DNA from 2 places in the Oceanobacillus locisalsi genome. Region 2 is predicted to be linked to the other one. Evidence: a T-box and tRNA genes for the amino acid it is inferred to sense, from the RefSeq annotation. Region 2 holds a T-box; the other holds one or more tRNA genes.
The links. The T-box of region 2 lies ahead of thrS (threonine--tRNA ligase). A T-box ahead of a tRNA ligase gene usually reads a tRNA of that ligase, here a tRNA-Thr.
Positions count from the first base shown of each region.

Region 1: it has a tRNA-Thr gene. The T-box ahead of thrS (threonine--tRNA ligase) is inferred to sense a tRNA for this amino acid. The anticodon was not compared.

Region 1 covers NZ_JBHTKK010000017.1:44,053-52,933, reverse strand. Annotated here, with positions in the region: gene sigW (RNA polymerase sigma factor SigW) at 1-53, opposite strand, end outside; gene ACFQ19_RS13595 (Spo0E family sporulation regulatory protein-aspartic acid phosphatase) at 189-341, shown strand; gene ACFQ19_RS13590 (phosphomevalonate kinase) at 631-1,746, opposite strand; gene mvaD (diphosphomevalonate decarboxylase) at 1,758-2,732, opposite strand; gene mvk (mevalonate kinase) at 2,834-3,793, opposite strand; gene ACFQ19_RS13575 (hydroxymethylglutaryl-CoA reductase, degradative) at 3,790-5,079, opposite strand; tRNA gene ACFQ19_RS13570 (tRNA-Lys) at 5,513-5,585, opposite strand; tRNA gene ACFQ19_RS13565 (tRNA-Gln) at 5,630-5,701, opposite strand; tRNA gene ACFQ19_RS13560 (tRNA-Tyr) at 5,712-5,796, opposite strand; tRNA gene ACFQ19_RS13555 (tRNA-Thr) at 5,839-5,914, opposite strand; tRNA gene ACFQ19_RS13550 (tRNA-Val) at 5,922-5,994, opposite strand; tRNA gene ACFQ19_RS13545 (tRNA-Glu) at 6,066-6,140, opposite strand; gene fabI (enoyl-ACP reductase FabI) at 6,439-7,215, shown strand; gene ACFQ19_RS13535 (aldehyde dehydrogenase family protein) at 7,405-8,832, shown strand.
Region 2 covers NZ_JBHTKK010000022.1:37,862-46,742, reverse strand. Annotated here, with positions in the region: gene ACFQ19_RS15635 (TVP38/TMEM64 family protein) at 1-506, opposite strand, end outside; gene ACFQ19_RS15630 (DUF1294 domain-containing protein) at 600-908, opposite strand; gene rplT (50S ribosomal protein L20) at 1,039-1,395, opposite strand; gene rpmI (50S ribosomal protein L35) at 1,431-1,628, opposite strand; gene infC (translation initiation factor IF-3) at 1,660-2,166, opposite strand; ribosomal protein L20 leader region at 2,235-2,368, opposite strand; gene thrS (threonine--tRNA ligase) at 2,617-4,551, opposite strand; T-box leader at 4,606-4,836, opposite strand; gene ytxC (sporulation protein YtxC) at 4,895-5,731, opposite strand; gene dnaI (primosomal protein DnaI) at 6,987-7,916, opposite strand; gene ACFQ19_RS15595 (replication initiation and membrane attachment family protein) at 7,967-8,881, opposite strand, start outside.

The sequences.
Region 1 (8,881 bases), on a different contig from region 2:
GACTGATCCCCTTTTTTTACTTGTATAATTTGTTTCTTTATAAATTGGTCCATTTCATTACCTCCGCATGATGCGGTACTCTCTATACGAAACAACCGCTTGTAAGGTTTCACTTAAAAAAAGAATGTTTATTTTTTCTTGGGCAGGGTATATCTAATGATAAGTATACTAAAAAAGGAGTGAAATTTGTGGACAAAAAGACATTATTTACTGAAATTGAAGCATGCAGACAAGAAATGCTGGCGTTATCCGAAGAATACGGATTAGACTCCGAATCTGTTTTAACGAAAAGCGAAAAGCTGGATGCATTAATTTATGCTTATTTAAAAAAACCTTCTTAGATAGATACGTATGCCTATTTTTAAAGACATGTCCTGTATGTCTTTTTTTGTGACAAGGTTTCTCCACAATCATCTATATGTACTTTTCTCCAATTAAATATATATCTATGATAATAATATCTTATTTTTCTCCACACTTCATTAATCATTTTCATTTTTTATAAGAAACTTAAAAATATTTGAAAGATAGTAACGGTGTTTCTTTCATCTCAATTCCAAATAAAAAAACCGATTTACAATGCGACGTATTGCAAAGCGGTTCTTCATTATACTTTCTCCTATGCATCTTTTAACTTGTTTCCTTTTCTTCAATCACTATTTCTCCGCCTATAAATGGAGACAGTGTCAATGCTTTAATACCGGCTTTCTCCCAAGCATCTGCTAATTGTTCTGCTGCTTCCTTGGAAGGCATAAAAGCAATACCACAATCACCGCCTCCAGCTCCGGAAGGCTTTCCAGCACCTCCCAAGTCTTCTGCTAGACGGCATAAGACTGCTAAATCCGGGGTTTCAATATTTGTATCAGCTGCTTTTCCTACTTGATTCAAAGCTTTCCGATTTGCCTTTATCCCTTCAAACAATTGGCAGGAAGCATTATTTTCAGCACCTGTCAAAAATTGAGTGACAGCTTGTTTACTATCTTGCAGAAAGGTCTGATAGGCTGTTGCGTTATTTACTTTTAATAAACTAACCTGATTCACTAAATCTTTCGTCGATGCAGCACTGCCTGTCCAGCCCACACAAAAATAAACATTGGCAGGTAAAGTAATTGGATTGGTTTTATAATACTTCCAATCCTTCGCCACGACTTCAGAAATAGAATCCGCTTCACGGTATGCTTCTAACAGCCAATCAGCCTGAAAGGAAGAAAATTGCAACAACCCGCCATAAGTAGATGCTGCTATATCTGCGCCTGATCCATTTCCTTGTGTTATCACATGAGATAACGCAGACAAGCGAAAAATCGTATCTTTTTCAGCCAATTCAGGAGCCTGAAAACGCAATACTCCTGCTACAATAGACGTAACAATAGCTGCACTCGAGCCTAAACCATATTTCACTCCAGAAGCATCGTCTAATTCACTGCGCGTAGATACATGCATTGGGCGGACAGGCAAACCTTGTTCTTCCAAATAACGATAAGTAACCCGGAGTGCGTCCTTTACAAAAGACAACCGGGAATCATCTGATTCAATATGTATATCTGTCTCTCGCCATGACCAAGGAACCTTATGAAGGGAAAAGTCCGATAACGTCAACTGGTGACTATCCGCTTCCGATACTGTTGCATAGACAAATCGGTTAACAGCCATCACTGCCAGGTCCTGGTAAGGCTCTAATACGGCAAACTCTCCCGCTATCATTAATTTCCCCGGTACTTTGACTGTGATTGATTTGACCGCCATATTCTCCCTCCTTACATATAACTGATTCCGCTTCCTGGTTTGCTAATAATAATATCTTCAACGCCTTCTACTGCATTGAGACGTGTTTTTATTTTATCTTCATCTTCCGGAAGATACAGCACTTTTACATTTGGTCCGGCATCAATCGTAAAGAAGGCAGGAATTCCTTGTTCTCTCAAGCCCTGTACCGTCTGCATCACCCGCATCGTGTTATCTTGCCAATAAGTAAAAGGCGGATTCGCTCCTAAGGTCGTTGCATGCATTCGCAAACAGTTTGCCTCCGTAACGCTCCCCATTTTCTCAAAATCTTTATCAGCAATAGCCTGTTTTATTTCCTGCAAATCCTTTGCTGTTTGCTCCAGCCAGCCGGCATAAAAAGGAGAGGTATCTATGGTTCGACGCATCCCCTCTCTGCTTGAAACCTTTTTCACTGTTTTGGACAAAACCACTGCAGCAATGCGGATATTCCAATGAGACGCATCAGCAACTTGAATAGCATATGAATCCAAACCGTCTTCACGTTCTCCCATTTGCCATTCCACAAAACCTCCATAGATGGAGCGGGAAGCAGATCCGGAACCTTGACGGGCCAATCTTGATAATTCCCTGTCCTCCAAGGAAAGCCCGATTGCTTTGGTACTTGCCGCAGCCAATGCCGCAAGACCGGAAGCAGAGGAAGCAAACCCGGCAGCAGTAGGAACATGATTCACAGATTGAACCTGTGCATAGATTTCCTTTCCAGAAAGAGCTCGTACCTTATCTAAAAATACCGCTATCTTTGTGCGTGCATCTTCTTCTGCGCTTTGTTCATTTAAGATAAAGGAATCCTCTGTCAGGTGTTCCTGAAAATGCACTGTTGTCTCTGTGGAAAAACCATCTAATGTCACGGAAAGGTTGCTATTTGCAGGAAGAATCAATGACTCGTTCCGCTTTCCCCAGTACTTAATTAAAGCGATATTCGTATGTGCTCTTGCTGTTGCTTTCATATTTGAATCCCCTTTTCTATCTGCAATCCCTGAATCATTCTGTTATCCCATTACACGCAGCTGTAAGCAATGAAAAAACTTGTACGGAATGAAATGACCTTTTATTTCTTTAAAACAAATGGCCAGACCGCTGCTGCGCCAAACCGGCGTAATTTTTCTGCCAGTTGCTTGGAATGAACTTCATTTTGCGCAAGGGCAATGATACAGCCGCCATTTCCGCCGCCTGTTAATTTTGCCCCTAAAGCTCCTTCTTCACGGGCAAAACGGATTAATTTATTTAATCCAGCATCACTTACGCCTAATGTTTCCAATTCTTTTTGTGCTTCATTTAGCAGTTGCCCTAAAAACTGCTTACTCGCTTTTTCTAAAGCTTCTTTTGCATGATGCGTTAACTCCCCGATCCGCTCTATTTTAGAATGGATACGATGTGGAGCTGTTTTTAATAAATTTGCTACAGATTCAACCGAAGTACGAGTATCTCCAAATCTGCCGGAATCTGCCACAATAAAATGAAGGTCTTCTCCTAATTCAATGTGTTCTACAGGATTGTCCTTTTTATACCATACCGGTTTGTCCGAAGTAATGGTCAAAGTGTCCAATCCACTAGGCGCTCCGTGTGCATAGGTTTCTGCCACATTTGCTAATTTCAGCAAGTCTTCTGGCGAACATTCCCTCTCACAATAATGGAATAAAGATCGGATAACAGAAATAGCTACAGATGCACTGGATCCAAGCCCTTTCCCCGGAGGCACAGAAGAATTAATCCGTATCAGCAAATCTTTATAAGGAATCCCAAGATATTCACAAGATTTGGAAACACATTCCACAATCCCTTCCAACTCTTTCGGAGCATGCTGCAATGGACCATGATAAAAAGTACTATCCATTTTCACCGTTCCTGGAACGTACTCAATCTCCGTCTCTACACCGATCAAAGGAAATGGAATAGCAATTGCCGGCTGTCCGTGTACAACCGCATGCTCTCCAATTAAAATGACCTTACTATGAGCTATGCCGATAGCTGTTTTCTCCGATGCTGTTACTTTTTCTGCACTACTCATTTTTTATACTGTTCCACCAATTCTTCAGCTTTTCCCACACGGATTTCTTGTTGTTCTACTAATTGTTTTGCTATCACATCAATCATCTCCCCAGTTGCTCCTCCAGCTATTGCAACAGAACGTGAATGAAGAGCCATATGCCCTTTTTGAATACCATCTGTCGCCAATGCCTTGAGCGCTCCAAGATTTTGGGCAAGACCGACTGCCACAATGACTTGCGCAAGTTCCTCTGCTGATTCAATATGCATAATGGACAAAGAGAAGTCAGCCAACGGATGCACACGGGTCGCGCCTCCGACCGTTCCTACAGACATCGGCAGTTCTATTTCACCAACTAAGTTCCCTTCCTCGTCTTTTGACCATGTGGTCATAGAACCATAATGTCCGTTTCTGGCGGCATAAGCATGCGCTCCAGCCTCTACGGCTCGCCAATCATTGCCTGTCGCTATCACGACAGGATCAATTCCATTCATAATTCCTTTATTATGTGTCACAGCACGATATGGGTCTGAAGCAGCAAATTCATACGCATGAATAACACCGTCTCTTACCTCTTCTCCAGCAAATGTACCTGTCTGTAACAAATGTGGAGGTATCACGCATTTAGCTGTGGCAAGGCTGCGATCTGCATAATTCGATAAAATACGCAGATATACTTTTCCTTTTGTTATTTCTTCCACAATCGGAGCGATAGATTCTACCATCGTGTTAATCATATTTGCTCCCATTGCGTCACAGGTATCTACATAGATATGCATTACCAGCATTTTGCTATATGACGACGCATCCTCTTCATTGAGAATCCGGACATCTAAATCTTTTACACCGCCGCCCCGTCGAACAATGCTTGGGTAAGCATCATCAGCAGCTTTCATTAAAAGTTCTTTTTGATGAAGGATTTGTTGCTCTGCTTCTTGAAAATCCGGACAACCGACAACCTGAATCTGTCCAATCATCCGTCTCTCTTTCGACTCTGTTTGAAACCCGCCAGCCTCTCTGACAATCTTTGCAATATGGCTGGCAGAAGCAACGACGGACGCTTCTTCAATAGCCATCGGCACAACATATTCTTTCCCATTTACTAAAAAGTTTAATCCTAAACCAAAAGGCAGCTGATAGGTGCCAATAACATTTTCAATCATATTATCAGCTTTTCCTACTGTAAGCGCATCTGCATCAGACACATTCTGCGTTTCAGCTTCTGTTAAAGAAAAGGCTTCACGCAATAGTGCCCGTCTTTCTTCTACTGTCATATTATAAAAACCGGGTATCCTTGAAGAGGTCATGCCTAGCTCATCCTTTTTATTTATCATATCTAAAAATATACTTTTTATTACGAAGTACTAAAAGAAACTATTTTGATTATAACACGAATTCCACCGTTTTTTCATTTTGAAGATGTTTATTTCGTTACTAGAACAAATACTTGATGCGATGGTCAAGCCCTGTCTTTTTTCAGTGAAACAAATGAAAGAAACAGCATTCGTTAAAGCTTATCTATAAAACGAAACTTCATTCAGTGGGAGTTTTTGTTTTTCTCCCACTGAATGATTAGTTGAGTGATTCAGGGAGTTAGCGCCCGTTATCTCCCGTCTAAAATACATTTACTCTCTCTTTATTTGGAAGCGGAAATTTTACGGGCGGTTCTCCGTGATAAAGAAAAAAACGAGATAAGCTTATCCCGTTTTTCTGTGTGCTCTATACTTGTCATTCTTGTAATGAGCCATGAAGGATTCGAACCTTCGACCCTCTGATTAAAAGTCAGATGCTCTGCCAACTGAGCTAATGGCTCCCATTATATATCTTGCCGAGAATAAAAAAGGCATAAAAAAAAGGCTGGGCCACCAGGATTCGAACCTGGGGTGCACGGGATCAAAACCCGATGCCTTACCGCTTGGCTATGGCCCAACAAAAATCATGGTGGAGGGGGAGAGATTCGAACTCCCGAACCCTGAGGGAGCGGATTTACAGTCCGCCGCGTTTAGCCACTTCGCTACCCCTCCGTCATATTGTTAACCATATTATAAATAACTATACATAAAAAATGGTGCCGGCCAGAGGACTTGAACCCCCAACCTACTGATTACAAGTCAGTTGCTCTACCAGTTGAGCTAGGCCGGCGTGATGATGGAGGATGCAGGGCTCGAACCTGCGACCCCCTGCTTGTAAGGCAGGTGCTCTCCCAGCTGAGCTAATCCTCCAGAGCATAATATGTATGCATGTAAATGCCGCAAAAAAATGCGTGCTTTATATATTTTTTTATTAAAAATATTGGTGACCCGTACGGGATTCGAACCCGTGTTACCGCCGTGAAAGGGCGGTGTCTTAACCACTTGACCAACGGGCCATGATTGCTACTATGAGGTGTTTTTGAAAATATCTCTCGCAAACTGACGAATTTTATTATATCGAGGAACCAACCGTTTGTAAAGAGGAAAATGAAAAAAACTTTATTTTATTCCCAAAAAGATACACAAGCACCATCAGCCCCTATTTTAAGGCTTTGTTAATGATAGCATTTTATACAAATTTTCATCTTTTCAACTCGTTTCTTCTATATAAAAAGAAAAACAGGTTTTACCTTTATCACCTGGTACTAATCCGTTATAATAGAAAGTAAGTAAAATGTTGAATGGAGGAAAAGTATGACAAAGCTATTAGAAGGTAAAAATATTGTTGTAATGGGTGTCGCAAATGAAAGAAGTATTGCATGGGGGATTACCAAATCGTTACATAATGCCGGGGCTAATCTTATTTTTACAAATCGGCAGGAAAGATCCTATAATAAGTTAGTAAAACTTTTAGAGAAACATGAAATAGAACCAAAAGCGATTATCTCGTGCGATGTTGCATCAGATGAAAGTGTTAAAGAAGCTTTCCAGGAGATAAAAGAAAAAACCGGAGTCATTCATGGCTTGGTTCACTCTGTTGCTTTTGCAAAACGCGAAGATTTACAGGATGAATTTGTCACTACTTCCCGCGACGGCTTCCTGCTGGCTCAAGAAATCAGCGCTTATTCCTTAGTCACAGTAACAAATGCTGCAAAGGAATTGATGACAGAAGGCGGTGCAATTGTGACACAAACTTATATCGGGGCAGAGCAAGTCGTTCCCGGCTATAATGTCATGGGCGTTGCCAAAGCATCTCTGGAAGCAAGCGTACGCTACTTAGCTGAAGATGTAGGTAAACACGGAATCCGTGTGAATGCAGTATCAGCAGGCCCTATCCGTACACTTTCTGCAAAAGGGGTGGCTAACTTCAATGAAAAAGCACAAGTTGTTGAAGAAAAAGCTCCATTGCGCCGTAACATTGATCAAGACGATGTCGGAGATGCTACGTTATTCTTCCTGAGTGATTTAGCACGCGGAATCACTGGAGAAGTATTGCATGTCGATGCCGGTTTCAATATTATTGGTGGTTAACTCGCTTACAGACATTAAAAACTGTCTCTCTTTCAAAGGAGGGACAGTTTTTTATTGGAAAAAGAAAGGATTCATTTGTGTTTAACGTTTTATTATAACGGGAATGAATCATAATGTAGCCTTCGGAAAGGTTAAAAAATAGCTTTTGAAATAAGATGAATTGAAAAATATACAAAGGGGTGGAATAAAATGTATAATTATATACAGCATTATATTAACGGTCAGTGGGTCGATTCCACTGGAAACGAAACAATTGATGTGATTAACCCTGCAACAGAACAAAAAATCGGTGAAATCAGCTCCGGTACAGAAGAAGATCTTGATAAAGCTGTTCAAGCTGCACGAGATGCTTTTCCGGCGTTTTCACAAACAACTCAAGAAGAGCGCGCTGCATTGTTAGACCGCATTGCAGATGAATATGAAAAACGAAAAGATAAATTTATTGAAGTAATTATGGAAGAACTTGGTTCTCCAATTAATTTTACTACCAATGTGCAGTATCAAATGGGATTAAATCATTTCCGTACAGCTGCCAAGCTGGTACGTGATTTTGCATTTACCGAACAACGAGAAAATTCCTTTATCCAAAAAGATGCGATTGGTGTGGCTGGTTTAATCACACCATGGAACTTCCCGACAAATCAAGCATCCACAAAATTGGCAAGTGCGTTTGCAGCAGGAAGCACAGTCGTATTAAAACCATCTACGGAAACACCTTTTGCCGCTGTCTTACTCACCGAAGTATTTGAAGCCGCCGGCGTTCCTAAAGGAGTATTTAATTTGGTGAACGGCACAGGCTCTACCATTGGTAATGGTATCAGCAATCACCCGAATATTGATTTCGTATCCTTTACTGGTTCCGGCGGCGTAGGTACGAAAATTATGGAAAACGGCGCTCAAGATATTAAGAAAGTTTCCTTAGAACTTGGAGGTAAATCGCCAATTGTCGTATTAGATGATGCCGATGTGGATTATGCTGCTAAAACAGCAATTTCCAACATCGCCGGCAATACCGGTCAAGTATGCACTGCCGGAACACGGGCACTCGTTCCAGAATCCATGCATGATGATTTTATTCAAGCGATTAAAAACCATATTTCTGAATATCCTGTCGGTGACCCTAAAGATGAATCTACTTTCACTGGACCGCAAGTATCTGAGGATCAGTGGAAAACAGTTCAAGATTATATCCAAAAAGGCCTCGACAGCGAAGCAACCCTTGTTACGGGCGGAGCAGGTAAACCAGAAGGCTTGGAAACCGGATATTATTCTAAGCTGACTGTATTTACAAATGTAAAACCTGAAGATACGATTGCTCAAGAAGAAATTTTTGGTCCGGTTCTTTCCATTATCACGTATAAAGATTTAGATGAAGCCATCGATATTGCCAATGGCACCATTTACGGATTAGCAGGTTATGTTGTCGGCAATGATCCAGAAGCACTAACCAAAACAGCAAGGAGCCTGCGTTCAGGCAGAATCGTTGTCAATAACGAAAAAGCCGACTTCACTGCGCCATTTGGCGGTTTCGGTCAATCTGGTATTGGACGTGAGTGGGGAGACTACGGAATTGAAGAATTCTTAGAACCAAAAACTATTGTAGGATTACCTTCTTAAAGAGATTAAAACAGCACAAAATAAAAAGATGCAAAAGGATCTTTAAAAT
Region 2 (8,881 bases):
GATGGAAGTAAGGCCATAATAAAAATAGCGATATATACTGGAGAGAGTTGAGAAATCCAACCACCGATACTTGTGTAGACAATTGCTAGAGGAATATTTGTTATCAAAGAAGAACTCGCGTATTTTTTAAAGGTTTGATTGGTTTCAATCAAACATAAAGATAATAAATGAAAATGAATAAATGGAACAAGCCGTAAAAGCGTAATTTGTGCCGTTGTCATTTCCGTATTTTTACCTAGCAGACGTTGTTTCAATATAATCAATTTATCAACCGATTTTGGCATCCAGCCTGCCATCACATAAAACAGCAAGCTCGCCATCGTTACCCCTATAATAGAATAAACACTTCCCGCTATTGGACCAAATAAAATGCCGCCAGAAATACAAATAAAGACAACTGGTAAGAATAACATCGGCCGAATGAGATGAAGAATAATAAATAACAGCGGAGAAAGCACACCGCCCATCTCAATAATCACCAGCAAATAATTCCCAACGTATTCCATGGCCATCCCTCCTCTGAGGAAGCTGGTGTTCCTTCTATTTACATATATATGTTTCAAGACGAGCTGTCTATGATAAAAGAATCGCTCCCTTTTTTACATGATTTCAGTCAGGAAATGGGTGATCTCCTCAGAAAAGAAAATGAATCCTGTAAAACAAACCAGATTAACAAGGATTAAAAACGGCATACCGATAGTAAAGCTGATATGTTTTGTTTTATGTCGAAATGCTTGCATACCGATATATACCCCGATGCTTCCCCCTAAAATAGCTAATAACCAAAATGTGCGTTCCGGAATGCGATAGGCATGTTGTTTTGCTTTTTGTTTATCTTTAAGCATTAAATAAAATCCGATGATATTTGCAATAAGTAAGTAAATAAGCCATGATGTTACGTTTTCCATTTCTTCCTCCTGATTTTATGATTAGCATATACCTCTTTATCATAAAGCAAGTTACTGGCTGCCGCAATGTCGAGAAAATGTAAGATAAAAAAAGATCGCTTCTTAATTAAAGAAACGATCTTTTTTTATCTTATTTTAAAGCATCTTTTGCTTGAGATACTAATTGTGTAAATGCTTGTTCGTCATTAACCGCTAAATCAGAAAGCATTTTACGATTAATATCAATACCAGCAAGTTTCAAACCGTGCATTAATTTGCTGTAAGAAATATCGTTCAAACGAGCAGCAGCATTAATACGGGAAATCCATAATTTACGGAAATCACGTTTTTTCTGTCTGCGGTCACGATAAGCATATTGACCTGATTTGATAACTTGTTGTTTTGCTTGTTTAAATAGCGTTCGTTTCGAACCATAATAACCTTTTGCTAATTTTAAGACGCGTTTACGACGACGACGCGTAACTGTTCCACCTTTAACACGTGGCATAAGAAATCCCTCCTGATTCAATTACATTTCTGATTTTATTCTTTTGGCAGCATTTGTTTAATACGTTTGTAGTCTCCGGAAGAAACAAGAGCACTTTTACGTAATTTACGTTTTTGCTTTTGAGATTTGTGTGCAAACATATGGCTAGTGTATGCATGTGATCTTTTTACATTTCCGGTTCCAGTTTTTCTGAAACGTTTAGCTGAACCTTTATGAGTTTTCATTTTAGGCATAATTTTTTCCTCCAGTCATTACAATAAAAACTTATTTTTTTTCATTTAATGGCGCGACCATCATAAACATATTCCGGCCTTCCATTTTTGGTTTTGTTTCTACTGAACCAATGTCCTTCACTTCTTCAGCGAAACGGTCCAATACTTCTTTCCCTAGTTCTTTATGGGTGATTGCACGACCGCGGAAGCGAACCGCAGCTTTTACTTTATCCCCTTTTTCCAAGAACTTACGCGCATTTTTTAGCTTCGTTTCAAAGTCATGGTCACCAATTCCAGGTGTAAAACGTACTTCCTTTACATTGATTACCTTTTGCTTTTTACGAGCTTCCTTCTCTTTCTTTTGCTGCTCAAAACGATATTTTCCGTAATCCATAATACGACATACCGGCGGTTTTGCGTTTGGAGCAACTAATACTAGATCAAGGTTGCGCTTTCCAGCAATATCCAATGCTTCATTACGAGATTTTACTCCTAACTGATCCCCATTTGAATCAATGAGACGAACTTCTCTTGCACGAATTTTTTCGTTAACATTCATATCCTTGCTAATAGCCAGCCACCTCCGAAATTTTGTTACTGATCTATCTGGACAAGTCATTTTTTCATTGCATAAAAAAAGTGTCGGTACATACTTGCACCCACACATCTCCTCATTCGTAAACATGAATCATGATGAACCAGTCAACTACCTGTTTATCAGGTGTCAATCAGGTGAGAAACGGGTGCTTCTACTTGTCTTTAGATCATATCATTAACTTTTATAGTATAGCATTTCACCAATATCTTGTCAAGACCTGGATGTTTTTGTTTGAAACAACTATTGCATCATAGCATGGTTATTTAAGTGTGTCAATACTATTTGCAAAACATATCATAAAAATTAGCTTATTCAGGAAAAATTACCGCCCTGCATCTGCCCTTTCTTAATAAACGAAAAGGCTATTTTCACAATACATGCGAATAGCCTTTTCGAGGAATACCAGCTGTTTTATTTCTTCTGATCAATTTCTCCTTTGATAAAATCGACAAATTGATTGAACTCCAGGGTTTCTGTATCTTGTTCGCCATAACGACGATAGTTCACGCCGCCGGATTCCATTTCTTTATCACCTAAAACAAGTGCAAATGGAACCTTTTGCGTCTGTGCTTCCCGTATTTTATAGCCCAGTTTTTCATCACGGCTGTCTAATTCTACCCGGATGCCTTCCAGCCGCAGTTTTTCTTCTACTTCTTTGGCATAATCCAGATGCGCTTGTAAAGATACCGGAATGATTTTAGCTTGTACCGGAGCAAGCCATGTTGGAAAGGCACCTTTATATTCTTCAATCAGAAATGCAACAAAGCGCTCCATCGTAGACACTACGCCGCGGTGAATCACAACCGGACGATGTTCTTTCCCGTCTTCTCCTACGTATGTTAAATCAAAACGTTCCGGTAAGTGGAAGTCTAATTGTACCGTAGATAATGTTTCATCTTTTCCTAATGCAGTTTTCACCTGCACGTCCAGTTTCGGACCATAGAAAGCAGCTTCTCCTTCTGCTTCTACATATTCCACGTTCATATCTTCCATGGTTTCTTTCAGCATTGCCTGCGCTTTATCCCACATTGCATCATTATCTACATATTTCTCTTTATCCTCTGGATCGCGATAAGAAAGCCTGAAATAATAGTCATCGATTCCAAAGTCTTTATAAACACGTTGAACCAGCTCTACCACACGAATGAATTCTTCTTTTAACTGATCCGGACGAGCAAAAATATGCGCATCATTCAAAGTCATTGCACGAACACGCTGCAGACCTGCAAGCGCCCCGCTCATCTCATGCCGATGCATCGTACCAAGTTCTGCAATCCGGACAGGCAGGTTACGGTAACTCCATAATTGATTTTTGAAAACCATCATATGGTGCGGACAGTTCATTGGACGTAATACAAGCTCTTCGTTATCCATTTCCATGATCGGGAACATATCATCCTGATAGTGATCCCAGTGCCCGCTCGTTTTATACAGATCCACGTTACCAAGTACTGGTGTATACACGTGGTCATAGCCTAAGCGTTCTTCGATATCAACAATATAACGTTCAATCGTACGACGGATTGTAGCACCTTTTGGTAACCATAACGGCAGACCTTGCCCTACTTTTTGCGAGACAGTGAAAATACCCAGTTCTTTACCAAGTTTACGATGGTCTCGTTCTTTACGTTCTTCTAAAATCTGCAGATGTTCTTCCAGTTGAGATTTTTTCTCAAATTCGGTTCCGTAAATACGCTGCAATTGTTTATTATTACTGTCTCCACGCCAATAAGCGCCGGAAATGCTTAATAATTTAAATGCTTTGATTTTACTTGTTGAAGGAACGTGTACCCCGCGGCACAAGTCAAAAAATTCTCCCTGCTCATAGATCGTTACCGTTTCGTCTTCCGGAATCGCATCCAGCAGTTCTAATTTAAGCTCATCGCCAATTTCTGCAAAACGGGCTTTTGCCTCATCCCGAGATGCTTCCACACGTTTGATTTCTAAATTTTCATCAATAATTTTCTTCATTTCTTTCTCAATTTTCGGCAGATCATCTGGTGTTAATGTATCTTCCATATCTATATCGTAATAAAAGCCCTCTTCAATGACAGGACCGACACCTAATTGAACATTCGGGTATAAACGTTTCACTGCCTGCGCTAATAAATGCGCAGTAGAGTGACGCGCAATCTCCAGTCCTTCCTCATTGCGGTACGTAATAATTTCAACCTTGCCGCCTTCCGAAAGCGGTCTGCGTAAATCAACAAGCTCTCCATCCAATTTAATGGCAAGTGCCTGCTTTTTTAATCCAGAGGAAATTGAAGCTGCAATATCTTCACCTGTTGTTCCTTCCGGGAAAGCTTTCTCCGCTCCATCTGGAAAAATAATTGTTAAATCAGCCATGTTCATCGTACTCCTTTATCAAATATAAAAAACGCCCAGTCGCTTTGCGTCATGCAAAGGGACGAGCGTTTTATGCCGTGGTTCCACCCTGATTTCTGAAGATAGACATATCCTCAGCTTCATTCATCGTTAACGCAGATAATACGTTACTGCCTACTCTGTTCATTTCAGCAGTAATGCTCCGAGGTGGTAATTATTTCTTTACGTAAGGAAGCTTACAGCCTCAAGGCTTCCCTCTCTAAGTACATAATCGGAAAATAATCTTGTCCTCATCTTTGCAATGTCATTTTCAAACTCTATCCGTATTATATTCCTTCTGCGTTTGAAAAGCAAGTCCAATACATTATTCTCCCCGGGAAAGAATAGAATTTCCTTTTCTTTCAAATACCACTCTTTCATGAAAAATATTGATGATTGTCATCGTCTTTGGATCAGCAGGATTATTTCCATAAACCTTTATTTTTGCCGGCGCCATAGCAATCAACGGACTTAAATTAAATTCATTATCATGCAAACCGAGTGCGTACAATGGCGCCTGAAACATCCACATACGCAGCATATCTTTTGAAATTGTTTCTCCTTTATCATTGTAAAAAGTAAAGTTTTCTCCCTGTTCGATATGCACCAGATCAACACAAGGCTCTTTTTTCTCGATATAGTGACGCAACGCATCCATGAATGCTTGATGATCCTCTTCCCGCTTAAATTCCTCAATTGCCTTGCCGACACACGCATGTACAAATTGTAAAAAACTTTCCAGTCGAAAACGTAATATAGCACTAAAATGAATGCTCGTATGTTCTTTTAATTGCTGAAAAAATAAATGCTGCAGGAGTTGGATGGTATCCACATGTTCCCGCAAAGATTGGTTATCCTCGTCTTTTTCAAATAAAATATCCATAGAAAAATCATAAATGCGGTTGATTTCATCCGGATCGGAGAAATAATAGCAATCGGTAATTTTACGAATAATCATGTCTGAAAGATGTTCTTCTATCAATACATTTGTCATCACAGAACTGATTATATGGATTAATTCTACCTTTGATATGTGACCTTCCAGTATTAATCTGCTGCTCCAAGTGTTCGTTTGTTGATGTACGCTGATTTGATTTCTATAGGGAATCAACTGATTACCAAAAGCTTGAGCTTCCTTATCCGTTTCAAAATACACTTCCATCAATACATATCACCCTCATCCACTTGCAAACTGTTACAATTATATGGACAAGGTTGGGGAAACATGCTTAAACTATGCAGACTAGCAAATTTGCTTGAAATGATATAAATATATTAACTCAACTTTCGTACTTTAAAAAGTAACTTCCATTCCATAGGAACAGGGACAGACAAAGGTGGGAAGGTAGAGTGTAAGGTGACCGCTGCGGCGGACCGTTTTGCTTTCCGACGTACAGGACGTACTAGTGCAGACGTTGCAACAACGGTTTTAATGGGGTGAGTAAGCGCAACCCCAGGACGTTGCGACTTTAGTCTGCCTAGGGGCACGCTCTTCATCTAACTTTTGCCAAGAAGATCGCTTGGCAAAAGGGCATCTTCAGATGGTGCTGATCCCTCGTCCAGCTACAAGCGTCAAAAACTAGACAACTTCCCGAGAGCGCCCTACGATAAAGAAGACTTAGCGATTGGCAAGCCGGCAGGCGCAGACAGAGCTAAAGTCGCACTTTCATCGACTAAGAACGGTCACGTCCTGTGACCAACGTCGATACTAGGACGTCGTGTCCGTCGTGCCCCGCGGGTGAAAGTCATCATCCGTTCGTAAACTCACGGTGATTCCTTTATCTCATAAGTGATGGAAGTTCGACCAAGGTCGAACCACCCCCAAAGATCGGGGGCGCAGTTGTTACGTTTTTAAACGACGCTTTCCGCTTTCCTTTCAGGAGCCAAAACGGTCCGCCTCCGCTAGCGGGGTGTTCTATGCATGAAATAGATAAACAAATAAATGTAGATCAGACAGAACACATTTTTCGTGGTGCATGGTAAAAAATGTTCAGCAATCATCCTTTTCTATGCATGCAAGCAATTATTTTATCTCACTTCATCAGGATGTTATTTCTTTCAAACGCTGTAGCATTCTATTAGAGCGCAGGCCAACCATGGAGACTCCTAAGTGGTTTGCAGGCTAAAAGCGTAACTCCTGGGGTTGGCTGCGCTTACTCGTCCCATCGAAGAGCTTTTGCGATTACTCACCCCATCAAAAACCGTTGTACAATCGGAAAGCGGAGGGCTTGGCCGGAGCGGTAGCTATACACCATACCTTGTTCAAAAGATAGAGAGCATGTTCATCCTAGTACAGCAAGGTTTATATGCTTATTCTTAGATGCGTAAGTTGAATTATTAAAAAATATTGACAGACAATGTAAAAAACCAAAAAATTCCCATTTGGCATGATAGGAATTTTTTGGAAAAGTATTTTTCTATTCGTCTCGTCTGTTTTTTCCGGTCATTTCCACGATATTACTTACCTGTTTAATCCGTTCAATAATCCGGCCGGCTTTTACTTCTTCCACGCCGTTTCTTGTGCTTGCCAGCTCTTTTTCCAGTTCACTTAAATTAAAGTTAGAAGAGAAAAAGACCGGAAGACCTTCCATCATACGGTACTGCAGAACAGATCCAAGCACCTCGTCCCGAAACCAGGCTGATTGTAATTCCGCACCGATATCATCCAGCATTAAAACATCCGCTTTTTTAAAGAAATCAATTTTTTCATTAAATGAATCATCTTTAAAAGATCCTTTTATTTCCCGTACAAACTCCGGCATATAAATCAATGTAGAAGAGTAGTGATGCTTTTTCAATTCGTTTGCTATCGCACCTAACAGATACGTCTTCCCGACACCAAAAGAGCCATGCAGAAATAATCCTTTCTTCGGCAACGCTGTTTTAGCTTCTTCCAAAAAGTTGAGAATGGCGCCGATAGCTGCAATTCTTGATTTATCCTGAATCACCTCTGACATTTTTGCTTCCAAAATTTCTTTTGGCATATACAGGCTTTGCAATAATTTCTGTTGTGCATCTTGTTGTTCCGCCTCGACGCGCAAATGGCATTTTTCATAGCTGAGTTTGATTTCATTTTTATCCATACTTAATAAGGGCGAGTATCCTTGAATGATATTCTGGCACTCTCCATAAGAAGCACAGCGATCACATTGTTTGGATTGTGACTTATATTCATATAATCGCATAAGATGTTTTTCAATATCGTGATCAGTCAGTTCCGGATGTTCACGCAAAAATGATTGTATAGAGGGATCGCTCAGAATTTCTTTTTTTATTCTGGTGTAATTGGTTTTGAAATTCTCATTTTTGTCCATCCAAGCTTTTAATTCTGATTGTATCGGTTTCACCAATCGACCCTCCTTTATATGTGTGAACTTCCAATTTTTTCTTCGTTTACTTAGCTTTCATTTAAATATTTTTGCAGCTTAGCTTCAATCTCCTGCTGCTCTTTTTCACTTACATTTGTATCAGCTGCTGTTTTGGATGATTTCTTTTTCCGTGTATTAAACCAGTCAGGAACAACTTCCTTCTTATAATTATTGTTATAATTATTCTTTTTCTGCGGTTTATTTTTGGCAGCTTTATATTTTTCCTGCTCCCGCTTGGCAAAATCCATCGCTTCTTTTGCTGTTTTTAATCCAACTCTTGACCAATGGCCAGCAATAGTTTCCATATAAGCTTTAGACAACTTCATATTTGATTGCAGCAATACATAGTGTATGAGTACATTCATGACTGGAGCTGGCAATCCTTGTTTTGTCATTACTTCACGAACAACTTTAATATCCTGTTCTGGAGCCCGGTTCCCGTCTGACAAATCCTCTAACAGTTGTTTTGGAGAAATTGTCTCCAGTTCGTGAATTAACTGCTCTTCTTTTGTAGAAGGTTTTTTCACTTCAGGCTGTACATCAGATGCGGCCATTTTGTCATTTAATTGAATCGTCTGTCCATTATTACGGGAAACAAACATATCATGGCATGCTGATTTAAATTCTTCCTCATTTAATTGATTATCCTCATCCAGTGCCCAGAAAAGTGCTTTTTCTATTTCTGCACTTTCTGCATCATATAATGTCTTCATCTGATAAATAAGTTTTTTATTTGCTGGATGTAACACATTTTCAACTGGAATAAACCGCTGGCGGAGTGATTGTTCTATCCAGGAAAAATCCATTACGTCTGACGCCATATGCTGCTCTTCCATTTCTATATGATTCCCGGCTGCAGATTTAGGTGGCGTTACCGTATCAAATACGTCATTAAAATCGGCAGTTACCTCTTCCCCATAAGGGTAGGTCTCCTTTGCATAACG